2 regions of the Acidovorax sp. FG60 genome follow, and region 2 is predicted to be linked to the other one. Evidence: riboswitches for the same ligand, from Rfam matches in the RefSeq annotation. Region 2 holds a riboswitch; the other holds the start of a gene.
What was found. A riboswitch is a leader RNA that binds a small molecule or an ion and turns the genes downstream of it on or off. The one in region 2 is predicted to bind glycine.

Region 1 (8,879 bases), on a different contig from region 2:
CCAGCATGGACAGGCCGGACAGCAACATCAGCAGCCTGTAGAAATTTCGGACGAGTTTGTCCATGGCGTACTCCGGTAACGCTTGAAAAAAATGAGGGGGAGTGGCGACGAAAGAACTGGGCAGCAGGCGCCTGTGCTACCCCGGCCCCACTGCGGGGGCCCGGAAAACGACGATTACTTCTTGCGGTAGGCGTCGATGATGGCCTGCCCCTCAGGCCCGGCAGACTTGATCCAATCGGCCGTCATGGACTCGCCAATGCTTGCCAGTTCCTTCTTGATGCTGTCGCTGGGCTCGGCCACGGTCATGCCTTTGGCGCCCAGCTCTTTGATGAACTCCTCGTCCACGCGCTCGCTTGTGGCCCAGCCGCGCTCTTCGGCGGCTGCCGCTGCCTTCAGCACGGCGTCCTGCAAAGGCTTGTCGAGGGCATCGAACGCCTTTTGGTTCACCACGGTGGCATTGCGCGGAAGCCATGCGCTGACGGGATAGAAGTGCTTCACCTGCTCATACAGCTTGGATTCCACACCGCTGGCGCTGGACGTCAGGAAGTTCTGCACGGTGTTGGTAGCCAGGGCCTGGCCCAGCTCCGACAGCTGGATCGTCACCGGTTGCGCCTTGAGCAGTTGCGCAATGCGCGTGGTGGCGGGGTTGTAGGCCCGCATCTTGGTGCCTGCAAAGTCCGCGGGCGTACTCACGGGCTTGAGCGAGTAGAGCGACTGGCCGGGCCATGGCACGCTGAACAGCACTTTCACGCCTTGGGACGCGAGCAGCTTCTCCTGGGCAGGCTTGGCGGCCAGATACAGGCGCTTGGAATCGGCATAGCTCGTGGCCAGGAACGGAATCGAGTCCACACCAAACAGCGGGTTCTCGTTGGATGCGCCCGAGAGAATGAACTCGGCCGAAGGCACCTGGCCGGTTTGCACCGCACGCTTGATTTCGTTGGCCTTGTACAGCGAGCCACCGGGGTGCAACACGATCTTGAGCTTGCCGCCCGTGAGCTGATCCACCTCGTTGGCGAACTGCTGCACGTTCTGCGTCTGGAAGCTGTTGGCGCCATAACCCGTGGGCAGGTCCCACTTGATCTGGGCCTGGGCGGCGCAGACGCTGAGGACTGCGGACAAACAAATTGTGATTTTCTTCATGGTGGAACTCCTTGTTGAAAGCGGATCAGAAACTGGCGAGCTGGTGGTTGAGAAGGTCGGTGACCAGCATGCAGCCCGGTGCATGCGTGATGCAGAACGCGGGTTGGGCATTCAAGATGGCCGATTGCGGGGTGACGCCGCAGGCCCAGAAAACAGGGATTTCGCCCGGCATCAGCGCTACGGCGTCCCCGTAGTCGGGATGGGCCAGATCAGCGATGCCGATCAGGGCCGGGTCACCGATGTGCACAGGCGCTCCATGCACGTTGGGAAAGCGAGAAGTGACTTGCACGGCGCGGATCACATCCGCTGCGGGCATGGGACGCATGGTCACCACCATGGCGCCGCCAAAAGGGCCGGCCGGCTCGGTTTGCACGTTGGTGCGGAACATGGCCACGTTCTTGCCTTCGTCGATGTGGCGCAGGCGGATGCCTGCCTCGATCAATGCGGACTCGAACGAAAAAGAACATCCCAGGATGAAGGTGACCAGGTCCGGCCGCCAGAGGCTGGCAATGTCCGCCACCTCCTCCGACATTTCACCGTGGCGCCAGATGCGGTACAGCGGCACATCACTGCGGATGTCGATGTCCTTGCCCAGCGAAGGCAGGGTGAACTGGCCGGGCTCGCTGACCGCCAGCACGGGGCAAGGCTTGGGATTGCGCTGGCAGAACCGCAGAAAGTCACTGGCAAGCACCTCGGGCAGGATGACCACGTTGCCTTGCACATGGCCGTCTGCGAGACCGCTGGTGTGCGATGTCCACAGGCCCTTGCGGATGGTGTCGCGGACGTGGTTCGGATTGCTGGCGCCCTCAGGGCCAAACACCGCGAGCGAATTTTCTTGAGCTAAGTCCACCGTATTTCCTTGCATTGAGAAAAGTCAATTGCATGACGTTGGACGGATTGTGTTGGGGTGTAACTGCGCTGGCAAATTCAAAAAATTTCTCTTAGCTCATCGATTTTTTCGATGCACTTCATTGGGGCGAAGCAAACCAATTTGGTGCTAAGGGTTAACCCTTGGACTTCTATTTAGGGTTAACCCGAGTCCTCGAAAGGAGAATTTGCACAAGCGCAGCCGCACCGAACTGCGCATGTCGCTTCAATGCGAAGTTCTCGGGGCTGCGCCGTAAACGCAGACAGCGCAACCGCAGTGCGCGCAGCGGAAAAAAGGAGCGTGCGTGGTCCCCGCGCTCAGGCGCGGGCCTTGCGGGGCTTGGGCGCTGGGGGTTGCTGCGCTTCGATGAAGCTGAGCGCCGAACGCACGATCGCCTCCATCGCGGGCGAAGACGGGTCTTCGCGGTAGCTCACGTGAATGGGCAGTGGACGCAGCGCAATGTCGCAGGCCAGCGCACGAAGATCCGGGAATGCCAGCATCCTCTGCACCGCCAGGCGCGGCAGCGTGGCAACGCCAAAACCGCCCTGCACCAGCTGCACCATGGCAGAGATTGAGGAAATGGTGTGCACGCAGCGCGGCTCCACCTGCGCCTGGCGCAGCGTGTCCAACAGGTACACATGGGGCTGAGAACCGCGCTGAAAGGTCAGGATGTCGGTGCCGGCAAAGTCTTCTGATGCATAGCGCCGCTTGCGGTGGATCTTGCTGTTGCCGACGAACACCATCTCCATCGGCGTCAGCGCCTGGCTGCGAATGCCTTCGGCCGATGCGGGCAAGGCCGCAAACACGGCATCCAGCGTGCCCCGGCGGATCTGATCCAGCAGCACCGGCGTGGATTCGACCGTGAGTTCCAGCTCCAGCAGCGGGTTGTCCTTGCGCAGTTGTTCCACCCAGGGGATGAGCCACGAGTGGAGCACCGACTCAATGGCGCCCAGTCGAATCGACACTTCCAGCGGGCCGCCCGAGCCCATCTCGGCCTTGAGCTGGCGTTGCAGCTCCAGCATCCGCTTGGCGTACGTCAGAAAGCGCGTGCCCGCCACTGTGAGCTTGAAATGCTTGTCGCGCCGGTCCAGCAGCAGCACGCCCAGTTCTTCCTCCAGCGCCGCCACGCGGCTGGACATGGCCGACTGCGTCAGAAAGAGTTTTTCCGCCGCGCGCGTCACGCTCTTGAGGGAGGCCACCCAGTAAAAGGCTTCGACAAAACGCAGGTTCATGGTGGTGGTTCTCCGGCCTTGCTGGCACGTTGCAAGCTCCTTGGCGGTGCACCGTGGTGGTGCAACATCCCCCAAGCCAGCGCCGAAAGGCGTGGCCATTCTGCCGTTGATCCACGTGCTCCACAGCCTTTGAGCCGCAAAAACAGAGCATCGCCGGGTTTCCTCGATGCCTGCGCAATGGAATTGCGACCGAATGCAAATGCTATAAAAACAATAGCTATTGGCGCTTTACAGATAAGCGCTAGAGTCCAATTTCATTCAAACCCACCCCACAAACAGGGGCAGATCGGCCTTCTTGAGCGTGCGCAGCACGAAGCTGGAGCGGCTGTGCCGGATGCCTTTGATCTTGTAGAGCTTCTCACGCAGCAAGCGCTCGTAGTCGCGCGTGTCCTTCACGACGATGCGCAGCAGGTAGTCGTAGTCGCCCGACACCAGGTGCGCCTCGATCACCTCGGGAATGCTGGCGAGTGTTTCGCCAAATTTTTCGAGCGTGTTGTCGGAATGGCTGTCGAGCGTGACCTGCACCAGCACCGTGTCGGCCAGGTCCAGCGACTGCGGGTTGATGCGCACGGTATAGCCCTGGATCACACCCGCCTCTTCCATCTTCTTGATGCGGCCCCAGCAGGGCGATGCGCTCAGGCCCACGGCCTGCCCGATCTCTTGCAGGCTGGCGCGGGCGTTGCCCTGCAGCACAGCGAGAATTTTTCTATCCAGTCGATCCATCGGATGGATTATTCACCAATATTCGCCAACACAGAAAATTATTCTGCAATTCACTCCATTTGAAGCGAATTCAGCAAATTCATCTCATCCGCCCCGCGCATACTTCTTCCATCAAGGCGCTCTTACCGGAGCGCACAAACTGACAAGGCCCCGGCTGGTTACCGCCAGCACGGGGCCCTTGGCATTTTTTGGCGTCGCCCATGGCCGCCAGAAGCGTCTTGGCTAGCGCCCTGGTGGGTAGTTAATAAGCACGCTTACCAGCACAAACCCCGATGCCTGCGCCGATGCTGCACCGCCATAATTTGGCAGAGGCTGGGGTCCGCTCTGCAAGGAGCAACCGTGCATCCCCACCAACCCAGCCCACCATTAACAGGAGACAGCATGCAACTGACCAAACTCGTCGTCGGCCTGAGCCTTGCGCTCGGCTTTGTGGCCACCGCTGCCGCGCAGACCACCATGCGCATCAGCATCTCGACAGCCCAGAATTCCCACCAGGGGATTGCCATCGACACGTTTGCCAAGGAAGTCGAAAAGCGCACGGCCGGCCGCTATAAGGTACAGACGTTCTACAACGGCGCCCTGGGTGGCGAGCGCGAGTCGATTGAAGCCGTGCAGCTGGGCACGCAAGAGCTGGCCTTCAGCTCCACCGGCCCCGTGCCCAACTTTGTGCCCGAAGCGCGCATCTTTGACGTGCCCTTCCTGTTCCGCGACAAGGCCCATGCGCGTGCGGTGCTGGATGGCCCCATCGGCCAGGAGATGCTGACCAAGTTCGATAGCAAGGGCTTCAAGGCCCTGGCCTGGGCCGAGAACGGCTTTCGCCACATGACGAACAGCAAGCGCTCGGTGAACACGCCTGAAGACCTCAAGGGCCTGAAGATGCGCACCATGGAAAACCCCGTGCACATCGCCGCGTACAAGGGCTTCGGCATCATCACCACGCCCATGGCCTTCCCCGAAGTGTTCACCGCCCTGCAGCAAGGCACCGTGGACGGCCAGGAGAACCCGCTGCCCGTGATCATCTCGGCCAAGTTCGACCAGGTTCAAAAGCACCTGACGCTGACCGGCCACGTGTATTCGCCTGCCATCTTCGTGATGAACAAGGCCTCGTTCGACAAGCTCTCGGCCGCCGACAAGCAGGCCTTCATCGACGCCGCCAAGGAAGGCACCAAGGCCAACCGTGCACGCGTGGATGAAGACGACGCCAAGGGCGTGGCCGACCTGCGCGCCAAAGGCATGACGGTGGTGGACAATCCGGACAAGTCCAAGTTTGTGGCGGCGCTGGCGCCTGTGAACGCCGAGTTTGAAAAACAGTTTGGCAAGGCCACCCTGGACAAGATCCGCGACGTCAAGTAGTTGCATGCGCATCAGCTACTATATTTTTAGTAGCACACAACGCCCGTAGAATAAGCGCTACGGGCGTTTTTTATCTTCAATCTGATTCTCTCCACCGAATCTTCTGAACCCATGGCGTTGTCCGCCCCATGAAAAAAGCCTTTCTGATGTTTGAACGCGGGGCCACGTTTGCAGCGTTGCTCGGCGCGTGCGCCATGCTGGTCATTGCCGCATCGCTGGGCATGTTCCAGATCGTGACCCGCTTTGTGCTGGAGCAGCCCGCCGAGTGGACTGAAGTGCTGATCCGTTTCAGCCTGATCTGGATGGTGTTCCTGGCCATCCCCAGCGCGTTCCGCCAGGGCGCGATGGTCAGCGTGGATGTGCTGTACCGCTGGAGCCCCCCGCGCGTGCGCCGGGTGCTGGACTATGTCGTGGCAGTGGCGGCGCTGGCACTGATTGGCGTGATCGTGTGGTGGGGCTGGGACTATGCCCAACGCGGCGGCGTGCAGTCGATGGCGGGGCTCGAATCCGTCTCCATGTTCTGGGCCTACGTGGCCATGCCGGTGGGTGGCGTGTTCAGCGCCATTGGCATCGTCGGCAACCTGCTAGACCCTCAACGCCTTGAGCTGGAGACCGCGCAATGACGCCCGTCATGATCACCACCATGGTGCTGTGTTTTGCACTCACTGTGTCCGTGGCCGTTTCCATCGGCCTGGCCTCCATCCTGGGCATCCAGGTAGCCAATGCCAACATGCTGATCTCTGTGAAGGAGATGTTTGGCTCCATCAACAAATTTCCGCTGGCCGCCATTCCGTTCTTCATCCTCGCGGGCAACCTGATGGAAACGGGCGGCATATCCCGCCGCCTGGTGGAGTTTGCCAAGAGCATCGTGGGCGGCGTGCAGGGTGGCCTGCCCATGACCTGCGTGCTGACCTGCATGATCTTTGCGGCCGTGTCGGGCTCGTCGGTGGCCACCACATTTGCCATTGGCGCCATCCTGATCCCCGCGCTCATCAAGCATGGCTACCCCACGAGCTACGCCGCATCCCTGCAGGCCACCAGCGCCGAGCTGGGCGTGATCATCCCGCCCTCCATCCCCATGATCCTGTATGGCGTGAGCGCCGAAGTGTCGATTGGCGAGCTGTTCATCGCCGGCTTTGGCCCGGGGCTGCTGATCAGTGGCGCGCTGATGCTTTTTGTCTGGGCGTACTGCAAGTACAAGGGCTGGGGCAAAAACGACGGCGACGGCCGCATGTCTCTTGGCAAGGCCACGCTGCAGGCGGGCTGGGCGCTGCTGATGCCGGTGATCATCCTTGGCGGCATCTACGGTGGCGTATTCACCCCCACTGAAGCATCGGCCGTGGCGGTGTTCTACGCATTGATTGTGGGGGTGGTGATATACCGCGAGATCCGGCTCAAGGACCTGTTTGCCATCCTGCGCAAATCGGCCATCTCGTCCGCAGTGATCATGTTCATCATTGCCAATGCGGGCCTGTTCGCCTTCCTCATCACCCGTGCTGGCGTGCCGGATGCCATTGGCCGCTGGCTGGAGGCGGTGCTGCAATCTCCCACCCTCTTCCTGCTCGGGGTGAACGCGGCGTTGTTCGTGATCGGCATGTTCATCGAGACCAGTGCCGCCATCATCGTTCTGGCGCCCATCCTGGCTCCCGTGGCCATCCACTTTGGTGTGGACCCGGTGCACTTTGGCCTGATCATGGTAGTGAACCTGGCCATGGGCATGATCACGCCGCCGTTTGGCGTGAACCTGTTTGCAGCCTGCACCGTGGCGCGAATATCGCTGGACCGCATCGTCGGGCACCTGATTCCGTTTGTGCTTGTCATCATGGCCTGCCTGATGGTGGTGACCTATGTGCCGCAGTTGTCGCTGGGTTTGCGCGATCTGGTCTACGCAAAGTAGTTAGAATCCCTCGGTCAGGAGAGAGTGCCAAGCCCCACAGGCCACCGCACCGCCGAAGGCGCAGGCAGCAGCCGAACGCTCAGGCAAAAGGACTGACAACCGCCCGCAGTGATGTGGGCGTTCCCTTGCTGGAGAGAGATGGCCCACCGCACCGCGTGTTGAGGCCATCCACCGAAGGAGCAAACCGCATGGCCAGCCAGGGCGCTGCGGTGAATCTCTCAGGTAAAGCGGACAGCAGGGCAAATCCCGTAGCCACCTTGTGGCTGCGGCCCTCATTTGCCCCGGAGTTCCGCCATGTCAGCCACCGCCCCCCTGCTTACCACGCCCCTGAACGCCCTGCACATCGAGCTGGGCGCCCGCATGGTGCCGTTCGCCGGCTACTCCATGCCCGTGCAATACCCCGCTGGCCTGATGGCCGAACACCAGCACACGCGCAGCGCGGCGGGCTTGTTTGACGTCTCGCACATGGGCCAGCTCAAGCTGGTCGGCTCTGACGCCGCAGCGGCGTTTGAAACCCTGATGCCGGTGGACGTGATCGACCTGCCCGTGGGCAAACAGCGCTACGGGCTGCTGCTCACCGACGAAGGCACGGTCATCGACGACCTGATGTTTTTCAACCAAGGCGTGGTGGATGGCAAGCCCACGCTGTTCGTGATCGTGAACGGTGCCTGCAAGGTGGGCGACATTGCCCATATCCAGGCGCGCATCGGCCAGCGTTGCAATGTGATCCCCATGCCCAACCACGCGCTGCTGGCGCTGCAGGGCCCGCAGGCCGTCACAGCACTTGCGCGCCTGGCGCCCGGCGTGGAAAAGCTGGTTTTCATGACGGGCGGCGATTTTTCCATTGCAGGCTGCGACTGTTTTGTGACCCGCAGCGGCTACACCGGTGAAGACGGTTTTGAAATCTCGGTGCCCGCTGCGCAGGCCGACACCCTGGCCCGCGCCCTGCTTGCTCAGCCCGAGGTCAAACCCATCGGCCTGGGCGCCCGCAACTCGCTGCGGCTCGAAGCGGGCCTGTGCCTGTATGGCAACGACATCGACACCACCACCACGCCGCCTGAAGCCGCGCTGAACTGGGCCATCCAGAAGGTGCGTCGCATGGGAGGCGCCCGCGCAGGGGGTTTCCCCGGATCAGACAAGGTGCTCGCGCAGATCGACAACCCCGCCAGCCTGCAGCGCAAGCGCGTTGGCCTCGTCGCGCTGGAGCGTGTGCCCGTGCGCGAACACACCGAATTGCAGAGCGAAGACGGCCAGAAGATTGGCGAAGTGACCAGCGGCCTGCTGGGCCCCACGGTGAACGAACCCGTGGCCATGGGCTATGTCACACCCGCCTTCGCCGCCATCGGCACGCGGGTGAACGCCATCGTGCGCGGCAAGGCCGTGCCCATGGAAGTGCGTGCCATGCCCTTTACCCCCGCGCGCTACTACCGCGGCTGACCGTCTGAAACTGCGCCAGCCCGGCTACAGTCTTGGCTGGCATCGGCACTTTTGTTTGTTTCCCCCCTTTTTTTCTGGAGCCCCCATGACCGTCAAGTTTTCCAAGGATCACGAGTGGATCGACATCTCCGACCACGAAGCCGCCACCGTGGGCATCACGGTACACGCCCAGGACGCGCTGGGCGATGTGGTGTTTGTGGACCTGCCCGAAGTCGGCAAGACCTTCACC
Region 2 (8,879 bases):
CCGCCGCACCACGCAAGAGGAAGTCCGCATGACCACCGCCCCCACCGTGCGCGAAACGCAGGTGCCCGCAGGCACCGCCATCCATGCCAGCTTGCCCGGCGCCCATTTTTTTGATGCCTACGAGGTGGCAGACGGCCAGCCCTCCCACACCGCCCTGCAGGCCTGGCTGGACGTGGTGGCCCGCACGCCGCGCTGGACACAAATGCTCATGACCGTGCGCAACAAGCTGGTGCGGCTGGTGGGCCTGAAGGACCTGGGGCAACTGCACGATGGGTACCCCCCCGCCAGCGGCAGATCGCTGCGCGAGGCCAGCAGCTACCGTGTGGGAGACCGCGTGGGCATCTTCCGCATCCGCCACCTGAGCGACACCGAAGTCGTGATGGGCCAGGACGACAGGCACCTCGACGTGCAGGTTGCACTGACCAAGCACTGCGGACGGACCCAGACCTCTGGGCCGCCGACCATGGTGCTCAGCACCGTGGTGCACATCCACAACACGCTCGGGCATGCCTACATGGCGGTGGTGACCCCCTTTCACCGCCGCATTGCACGGGCCATGGTGCAACGCCTGGCAGACCATGGCACGCACTGAACCGCCGCGCACCGGCCGCCTGGCGCGCGGCACCATCACGGGCATCGCTGCCGCGCGCATCGGGATGGCCCAGCTGGGGCACCGCGTGCGCACGCCATCTGCCCAAGCGCAGGCCGACCACGAAGCCGCCCTCGGCCGCATTCTCTTTGGCGCGCTGGGCCAGTTGCGGGGCTCGGCGCTCAAGGTGTCGCAGTTGCTCAGCATGCACCCCGGCCTGCTGCCCGACGGTGTGCGGCAAGAGCTGGCGCGCGCCCACCACCAGGCCCCGCCACTCAACCGCGCGCTGGTGGGCCGCGTGTTCCGCCAAGCTTTCGGGCAGGAGCCCGAGGCATTGTTTGAACACTTCGAACCCACCGCCTTCGCCGCCGCCAGCCTGGGCCAGGTGCACCGCGCGCAGCTGGCAGGCCACGGCACGGTGGCCGTGAAGGTGCAGTACCCCGGCATCGCCGCCACCATCACCAGCGACATGCAGCTCATGCGCGCCGCGCTGCGCGCCCTGGCCCATACCGACATGCCGCTGCCCGCCAACACCGTGGTGGACAGCGTGATGACCGAGATCGAGGCCACGCTGCTGCGCGAGGTGGATTACCTGCAGGAGGCCGAACAACTGCAGTGGTTCGCAGAGCACGCGGCGCTGCCGGGCGTGGTGCTGGCCCAGCCCATCCTGTCGCATACCCGGGCCCAGGTGCTCACACAGCAGTTTCTGCCGGGCCAGCATCTGCAGGACTGGCTGGCCTCGCAGCCCACGCAGGCGCAGCGCGACTGTGCCGGACAGCACCTGTGGGACTGGTTCATGCACTGCCTCTTTGTGCTGGGCCGAGTGCACGCCGATCCGCACCCGGGTAATTTTCTGTTCGCACCCGATGGCACCGTGGGCGTGCTGGACTTTGGCTGCACGCGCAGCCTGTCGGAGCACTTTCGCACCCAGGTGACAAAAGCATGGTCCGCCCTGCTGAGGCCTGCCACCGACCCACAGCGAGACGCGCTGGTGCTGCAGGCTTACCAGGCACTCGGACTCGTCAACGCCCGCCTCACCGTGCCTGCCTACACCGCCGAACTCGCGCCCGCACTGGCTGACATGCAGGCCTGGCAGATGGAGCCCTTCACGCAACCGATTTTCGATTTTGGCGTCAAGACGCCGCCACCCATCACGGCCGGACGGCACCAGCGCATGCTGGGCGAGCACCTGGTGCAGGTGCCCGGCGAGATGCCCGCGTTCGAGCGCATGTGGATGGGCCTCATGCACCTGCTTACGGGGCTGGGCGCGCGTGTCCACACGCATTGCCCCGCCCTTCTTCCTTCATAGGACCCCACCCACATGACCTCCCTGACCTCCCCCTCCCCTCGCTCTACGGCCATACCGCTTCGCAACCGCTGGAAGGGCCAGTGGATGCTGGCCGTGGCGGTGCTGCACACGCTGTATGCGGCCGTCGTGTTTCCGACCCAGCTGCAAGAGATCGTGCAGCGCGGCGTTTTCAACAGCGTACAAAAAGACCCGGCCGTGGGCGCCGTGGTCTGGTTTGTACTGTTCGGCGTGTTGTTCGCGTTGCTGGGCTGGGCCATCCTGCTGGCCGAACGCAACGCTGCCCTGACGCCCGTTCCTTTGCGCGGGCTGGGTGCCGGGTTGCTGGCACTCACGGTGCTGGGCATTGTGCTCATGCCTTCCTCCGGTTTCTGGCTGGCGCTGCCGCCCGCGCTCGCCCTGTGCTGGCCCCAAAGCGCTGAAGGCGAAAAAGGCGGTTGATGCGCTGCGTCTGCACCTTCCACGGCCATCCTGATTGAACTAGAAACTGTCCATGAATACTGCGCTGGTACTGGCAGCCGGGGGCCTCGCCCTGGTGGGTGTTGCGCACTCGGTGCTGGGTGAATTGCTGGTGTTTCGCGCCCTGCGCACAGAGGGCATCGTGCCCACCGGCGGACGGCCCGTGCTGCGGGAGTGGCAGGTGCGCATTCTGTGGGGCACCTGGCACCTGGCCACCGTGCTGGGCTGGGCCCTGAGCGCCTTGATGTGGCGCCTGGGGACCGCGCCCGTGGACGCGGACCTGGGAGCCTGGGTGGCCGATGTGGCCGGGGTCGCCACGCTGGCCAGCGGCGTGCTGGTGTTCTATGCCACTGAGGGCCGACACCCTGCCTGGTTTGCCCTGCTCGTGGTGGCGGCGCTGGTGTGGTGGCGCTGAAGGGCCGCACTACGTTCACGTGGGTGGGCAGCTTGCCGGAAGTGTGAGAAAAATCACGGAAACCGCGGCTGCTCCTGCTGCAGGAAACACAACTTCACAAGACTTCGCAATTCGCCTACACCGGCTTGACGCAGCATCTGCACCATGAAGTCTCCGGTTCCGCAAGGAATCATTCTGAGGAGATCACCATGGCCCGCAATGCACTCGCCGCTGTTTCCATCGCCTTGCTGTCTCTGGGCGCCGCAACGGTGGCGCAGGCACAGACCAGCGCCACCGTTGTCATCCAGTCGGGGCAGCCCCACCACTACCAGGCGCCAGCGCCCATGGTGGTGCAATACGGCCCACCACCGCCCCCCCGCCATGAAGTGGCGCCCCGCCCTCGGCACAACATGGTGTGGGTGCCCGGCTATTGGGATTGGCGCGGCCACCGCCATGTCTGGGTCCAGGGCCACTGGGTGAAGGCGCGCCCTGGTTACTACTACCGCGAGCCGCGCTGGGTGGAACACGGCGGCCGGTGGGACCTGCGCCCCGGCCGCTGGGACCGTGATGGCGACGGCATCCCCAACCGCTATGACCGTGACCGCGATGGTGATGGTGTTCCCAACCGCTACGACCGCGATCACCACGACCGAGACCGCGATGGCGTGTCCAACCGCTACGACCGCGACCGTGACGGAGACGGCGTTCCCAATCGGCACGACCGCCGCCCGGACAACCCCTACCGCAATTGAACGATTGAACAGCTGAAGGAGCGCGGAGGCTCGCGAGCCCCCGCGCCCACTCCCCCCTTTGGCCTACGCCCGCCCCCGCTGAGCACCTACGTGGCGCCGCGCACCAGGCCGCCACCATGCAAAGACCGATTCCGCCAGGAATCACCCCGGAGACCACCATGACCCGCCAAACACTGACCGCAGCCGCCATCGCCCTGACGGCACTGCTGCCCCTCGTACCGACACACGCGGCCATTCAAGGCACCGTCGTCATTCAGTCCGACCAGCCACAGCGTGGGTACCAGCCTACGCAGACCTACCAGGTGATTCCCGCGCCCCCACCCCCACGGTACGAAGCCGTGCCGCGCCCACGCCGTGGCCAGGTGTGGGAACAAGGCCATTGGGAATGGCGCGGCAACCGCCACCGCTGGGTGAAGGGCCACTGGGTACAAGCGCGCAGCGGCTACCAGTACCGGCAGCCCCAATGGGTGGAGCGCGATGGCCGCTGGGAAATGCAGCGGGGCCGCTGGGACAGTGACGGTGACGGCATTGCCGACCGCAACGACCGGGACCGCGATGGCGATGGCATCTCCAACCGCAATGACCGTGATCGCGACGGTGACGGCGTGTCCAACCGCCGCGACAGCCAGCCGGACAACCCGCGCCGCAACTGATCTGCCGCGTTCCACGATCCTCGTAACGGTTCAGTCGAATTTCACCTCGGCGCGACCGACACCAGGGAAGTCGGCAACCACCACCGTGCCCGGTGCCACCATCACGGTGCCGGTGCACGACCCGGTGGTCACCCACTGCCCTGCGCGCAGCCCTCCCAGGCTGCGCGCGCCTTCGTTGGCCAGCCACACCAGCAGCCGCAGAGGGTCGCCCGCCGGGTTGGCCCAGGTGGCGTGCTGCACGGCCACCGATCCGTTCACCGACAGGCTGACCCCTTCCACCAGGGGCTGCACCGAAGCCACGTCGGTCAAACCCGAACCCACGATCAGCGCCCCATGGCAGGCCTGGTCGGCCAGGCGACTCCAATCCCCTTGTTGTGCCCAGGCGGCAAAGCGCGTGTCGCACACCTCAATGGCGGCACGCACCGACACCATGGCGGCCAGCACCTCGGCCGCGCTGTAGGGCGTGGCGCGTGCGGGCAGGTCTGCGCCCAGTTCGTACACCAGCTCCGCCTCCACCCCCATAACGGCAAAGCCTGTGGCCGACAAGTTGACCTCCTGGCCAGGCTGCTCCACCCACACCGAGTCGCGGGTCAGCGCCGCACGCGCGGGTTGGGCCTGGGGCGACGCGGCGCCCACCTTCCAGCCCACAATTTCGCCCCGCTCACGCACTACGGCGTCCTGCACGGCGTAGGCCTCGGCCGCATCGCGAGGGCGCAATGCAGCGGGCAGATCCAGCGGCCGGGGCGTGCGTCCCTGGCGCGCCATGGTGATCACGGCGGCGCTGGCGAAGGGGTCAAAGGCGGTATCGGGCATGGGAAAAGCGTCCTGGGGTGGGTCAAATCGCCGGATTATGGCGACTCCATGTCGCCGCCAGCATCAGCAACGATTGCCGCCCATTAGCCGCCCCAAACACCCCACCGCCGCCCGCACCCTCCTAGAATGGCCCCCGCAGGAGAGCACGGCAGGCCACAAGGCCCACCGCTGCACCGAAGGCGCAAACTCCCATACACGCTCAGGTCCCGTACTGCACCATTTATCAAAGCCGTCTGGAGAGCCGCCCCAACCTGTCAGCAGCGTTGTGGCGCACCGAAGGAGCAAACCGCGCGCCATGTGGGCTGGGTGGTGAATCTCTCAGGTACCAAGGACAGGGGGAGCGGCAGCTTGGCGGACGCGCGCTGGCTGCTTGCTATTGAATCAATAGCTGCCAACGCAAATCCATCAAGCGCTGAACCCTTAAAAGGCTCAAAAATGCGCGTGATCGTTTTGGGCGCCGGCTTGCTCGGCGTGACTTCGGCTTATTTCCTGCAACAACTTGGCCATGAGGTCACGGTCATCGACCGCCAGGGTGCGCCCGGCGCCGAGACCAGCTTTGCCAACGGCGGCCAGATCTCGGTGAGCCACGCCGAGCCCTGGGCCAACCCCAGCGCGCCGCTCAAGGTGCTGCAGTGGTTGGGCAAGGAGGATGCGCCCCTGCTGTTCCGCATCCGCGCCGACATGCGCCAGTGGCTGTGGGGCCTGTCCTTTTTGCGTAACTGCACGCCAGCGCGCACGCGCCACAACATCGAGCAAATCGTGCGCCTGGGCACCTACAGCCGCGACACGCTGCAGCAGCTGCGCGCGGCCACCGGCATCCAGTACGACCAGCGCACGCAGGGCATCCTGCACTTCTATACCAACGCCAAGGAGTTCGACGGTGCCCTGGCCCCTGCCGAGCAGATGCGCGCGCTGGGCTGCGAGCGGCAGGTGATCAGCGCCGACGAAGCCGTGCGCATCGAGCCCGCCCTGGCCCATATCCGCCCGCAGCTGGCAGGCGCCACCTACACGGCCGAGGACGAATCGGGCGATGCCAACCAGTTCACACGCGAGCTGGCCAAGCTGTGTGAAGCGGCGGGCGTGCAGTTCCGCATGGGCCACCACATCACCGCACTGCGCGAGGCAGGCGGCCGCATCGACCACGTGGAAGTGACCAATGCCGAAGGCCGCTTCGAGCGCGTGCGCGGCGATGCGTTTGTGCTGGCCATGGGCTCGTTCAGCCCGCTGCTGGCGCAGCCGCTGGGCATCCACCTGCCGATCTACCCGGCCAAGGGCTACTCGGTGACGATGCCGGTGAAAGACGCCAGCAAGGCGCACCAGGTGAGCCTGACAGACGACGAGTTCAAGCTCGTGTTCTCGCGCTACACCAGCGAACGCGGCGGTGATCGCCTGCGCATTGCAGGCACGGCCGAGCTGAACGGCTACGACCGCCACCTGAACCAGGTGCGCTGCGAGGCCATCGTGCGGCGTGTGGAACAGCTCTTCCCTGGCGCGGGCGAGGCGAGCCAGGCCCAGTTCTGGAGTGGCCTGCGCCCCGCCACGCCCAGCAACGTGCCGCTAATCGGCAAAACGAAGGTGGGCAACCTGTTCCTCAACACCGGCCACGGCACGCTGGGCTGGACGCATGCCTGCGGCTCGGGCAAGGCCCTGGCAGACATCGTGAGCGGCCGCGTGCCCGAGGTGGACTTTGCGTTCCAGGGGTTGCAGGGGCGCGCGGCGGGCGCGGCGCTGGTGCCGTCGCGCACGGCGGCCTGAAGCAGCGCGCGATTGCAGCGAGGCAACGCTGCTGCAACCGCCGCGAGAGGCCGCGCCTACTTGGCCGCGCCCGTGGCGTGCGCCACGAATTGCGCCACGGCCAACATGTCCTTTTCGCTCATGCGCTCGGCATAGGAGGGCATCACGCCGATGCCTGCCTTCAGCGCGCGCAACACGCGGCCCGCGTCGGGTTTCAGCTCATCCAGCACCGGACCCACCTGGCCCTCGGCCCCGGCGGCCTGCAGCGTGTGGCACACCGCGCAGGCGGGCTGGATCTTGGTGAACAGCTCCTTGCCGCGCGCCAGCTCGGCCGGCTCGGCGGCCCAGCTGGCACCCGCCCACAGTAACGCTAGCCCTACCAGCAAACCGCCTTGCGGCACCCGAGGCCGTTCGATAGCGGCGCGCACCCATGCCAGTGCCACCGTGGAACTGGCTCTGCCAGGCCACGGGTGGCGTCCCCCCTTCGGGGGGAAGGCGCAAAGCGCCTCAGGGGGGAGCGAGGTCATGCCACGGTCACGGTGACGGCGTGGTCGCGCCAGCTGGCGTTGTTGTAGCCGCCCAGATTTTCCTCGCGCTGCTCGGCCTGCACATTGCCTGCCGTGTCGGTGGCTCGGCTGGCCAGCACATGGGTGCCCGCCTCCAGGCGCACGGGCAACGCAAACTGCCGCCAGGCAAAGGGGCCCAGGTCGGGGCCGATGAGCTTGGCCGCCAACCAGGTCTTGCCGCCATCGGCCGACACCTCCACGCCCTTGATGCCGCGCGTGCCGCCAAAGGCCACGCCATGCACCTGCACCTGTCCGGGCTTGAGTGCCCCCTTGTCGGGCAAGGGGCCGTTGATCCAGGACTTCACGCCCATCTCCCACACCGAAGGCTGGTCGGGGCTGGCCTTGCTGCCGGGCGGCGACATGCGGTAGCCGTGCGACATGATGCGCGCCTGCGACTGTGCGCTGGTAAACGCAACGCGCTTGACGTACTTGATGTTGTTCACGCCCTGGTAGCCGGGCACCACCAGCCGCAGCGGGCCGCCGTGCGCGAGCGACAGCGGCTCGCCGTTCATCTCCCAGGCCAGCAGTGCGTCGTCCATCGCCTTCACGGGCACCGAGCGCTCCACCAGCACGGTGAGCGGGTCCACACCTTCGGGCAGTTTCTCGCCGCCCGTGCCGGTCAGGTAGGCAGCACCATCGGCCAGCCCGCCCAGGGCGGCCACCACGTTGCGCAGCGGTACACCGCTCCAGACCACACAACCGGCAGCGCCCACCGACCAGGGCGTGCCGCTGGGCTTGCTGGGGAAAAAGCCCCGGCCATTGCCCGAGCACTGCAGCACGGTGGCCACGGTTTCCACGCCCAGCGTCTTGAGTTCGGCCAGGGTCAGGCTCCGCGGGCTGTTGACCCCTTCGATCGCCACGGTCCAGGCATCGCGGTTGTCCAGGATGGCGGCGTCGGGCGCGGGCAGGTTGTTGCGCACATACAGCTGGTTGGACGGCGTGATGACACTGGTGCCAAACGCGGAGCGACGGGTTTCGAGAGTGCTGCTGCTGTGCACGATCAGCGCATCCGGTGACTTCCATCCTGCATACGCGGGCAGCGGCTTGGCAGCGGCTGCTGCCTGCTGAGCACGCGCACCGCCGGCCCATCCGGCCATGCCCAGCGCGCTCAAGGCGGCAGCACTTCCGGCCAGCATGTGGCGTCGCGGCAAGGTCATCGAATCTTTCATGGAAACGTCTCCAAATAATGGGATGGACAAAAACTCTTTGTTGCCCCCGCCCACCCGGCAGGCACAGGGGATCGGGTCAGCCCGCATTCTGTGCGGGAGCTCTGCGCGCCGCACGCATGGCTTCGTTAGCAGGAGTAACAAAAACAAAAGATCAGAAACATTCGTACGCAGGTGCGGGGGCCCTGGGCATATTCGCGGTTTGTTTTGGGGAGAGGAACCGCGCAATGAACATGGCCAGAAAATCGACCCGCGGCCCGCTGGGACTGCTACTTGGCTTATGGCTGTGTTGCAGCGCCGCCCAGGCCCAGCTGACGGCCCTCGTGGCCGTGGAGCCCACGGCCCGCAAGGCGGCGCACTCCATCCTGCGCACCTCCGCCGAATCGGGCCTGTCGAAGGCCGCGGGCCAGCCCGTGGCACTGACCACCAGCGACGACCTGGCCGACG

Region 1: another riboswitch for glycine. It lies ahead of gcvT (glycine cleavage system aminomethyltransferase GcvT); the one in region 2 lies ahead of ACODS0_RS09660 (D-amino acid dehydrogenase).

Annotation. Positions count from the first base shown of each region.
Region 1 is NZ_JBMDJC010000017.1:77,041-85,919, reverse strand. Features, by position in the region: gene ACODS0_RS21275 (TRAP transporter small permease) at 1-64, opposite strand, end outside; gene ACODS0_RS21270 (TRAP transporter substrate-binding protein) at 175-1,140, opposite strand; gene ACODS0_RS21265 (putative hydro-lyase) at 1,166-2,005, opposite strand; gene ACODS0_RS21260 (LysR family transcriptional regulator) at 2,326-3,240, opposite strand; gene ACODS0_RS21255 (Lrp/AsnC family transcriptional regulator) at 3,499-3,963, opposite strand; gene ACODS0_RS21250 (TRAP transporter substrate-binding protein) at 4,345-5,316, shown strand; gene ACODS0_RS21245 (TRAP transporter small permease) at 5,445-5,939, shown strand; gene ACODS0_RS21240 (TRAP transporter large permease) at 5,936-7,213, shown strand; glycine riboswitch at 7,219-7,318, shown strand; glycine riboswitch at 7,332-7,458, shown strand; gene gcvT (glycine cleavage system aminomethyltransferase GcvT) at 7,508-8,650, shown strand; gene gcvH (glycine cleavage system protein GcvH) at 8,736-8,879, shown strand, end outside.
Region 2 is NZ_JBMDJC010000005.1:134,716-143,594, reverse strand. Features, by position in the region: gene ACODS0_RS09700 (TetR/AcrR family transcriptional regulator) at 1-32, shown strand, start outside; gene ACODS0_RS09695 (DUF2867 domain-containing protein) at 29-592, shown strand; gene ACODS0_RS09690 (ABC1 kinase family protein) at 579-1,898, shown strand; gene ACODS0_RS09685 (DUF6463 family protein) at 1,911-2,336, shown strand; gene ACODS0_RS09680 (hypothetical protein) at 2,389-2,769, shown strand; gene ACODS0_RS09675 (YXWGXW repeat-containing protein) at 2,958-3,500, shown strand; gene ACODS0_RS09670 (YXWGXW repeat-containing protein) at 3,659-4,153, shown strand; gene ACODS0_RS09665 (2-keto-4-pentenoate hydratase) at 4,184-4,966, opposite strand; glycine riboswitch at 5,190-5,311, shown strand; gene ACODS0_RS09660 (D-amino acid dehydrogenase) at 5,402-6,721, shown strand; gene sorU (SorU family sulfite dehydrogenase c-type cytochrome subunit) at 6,778-7,086, opposite strand; gene sorT (SorT family sulfite dehydrogenase catalytic subunit) at 7,224-8,435, opposite strand; gene ACODS0_RS09645 (rhodanese-like domain-containing protein) at 8,660-8,879, shown strand, end outside.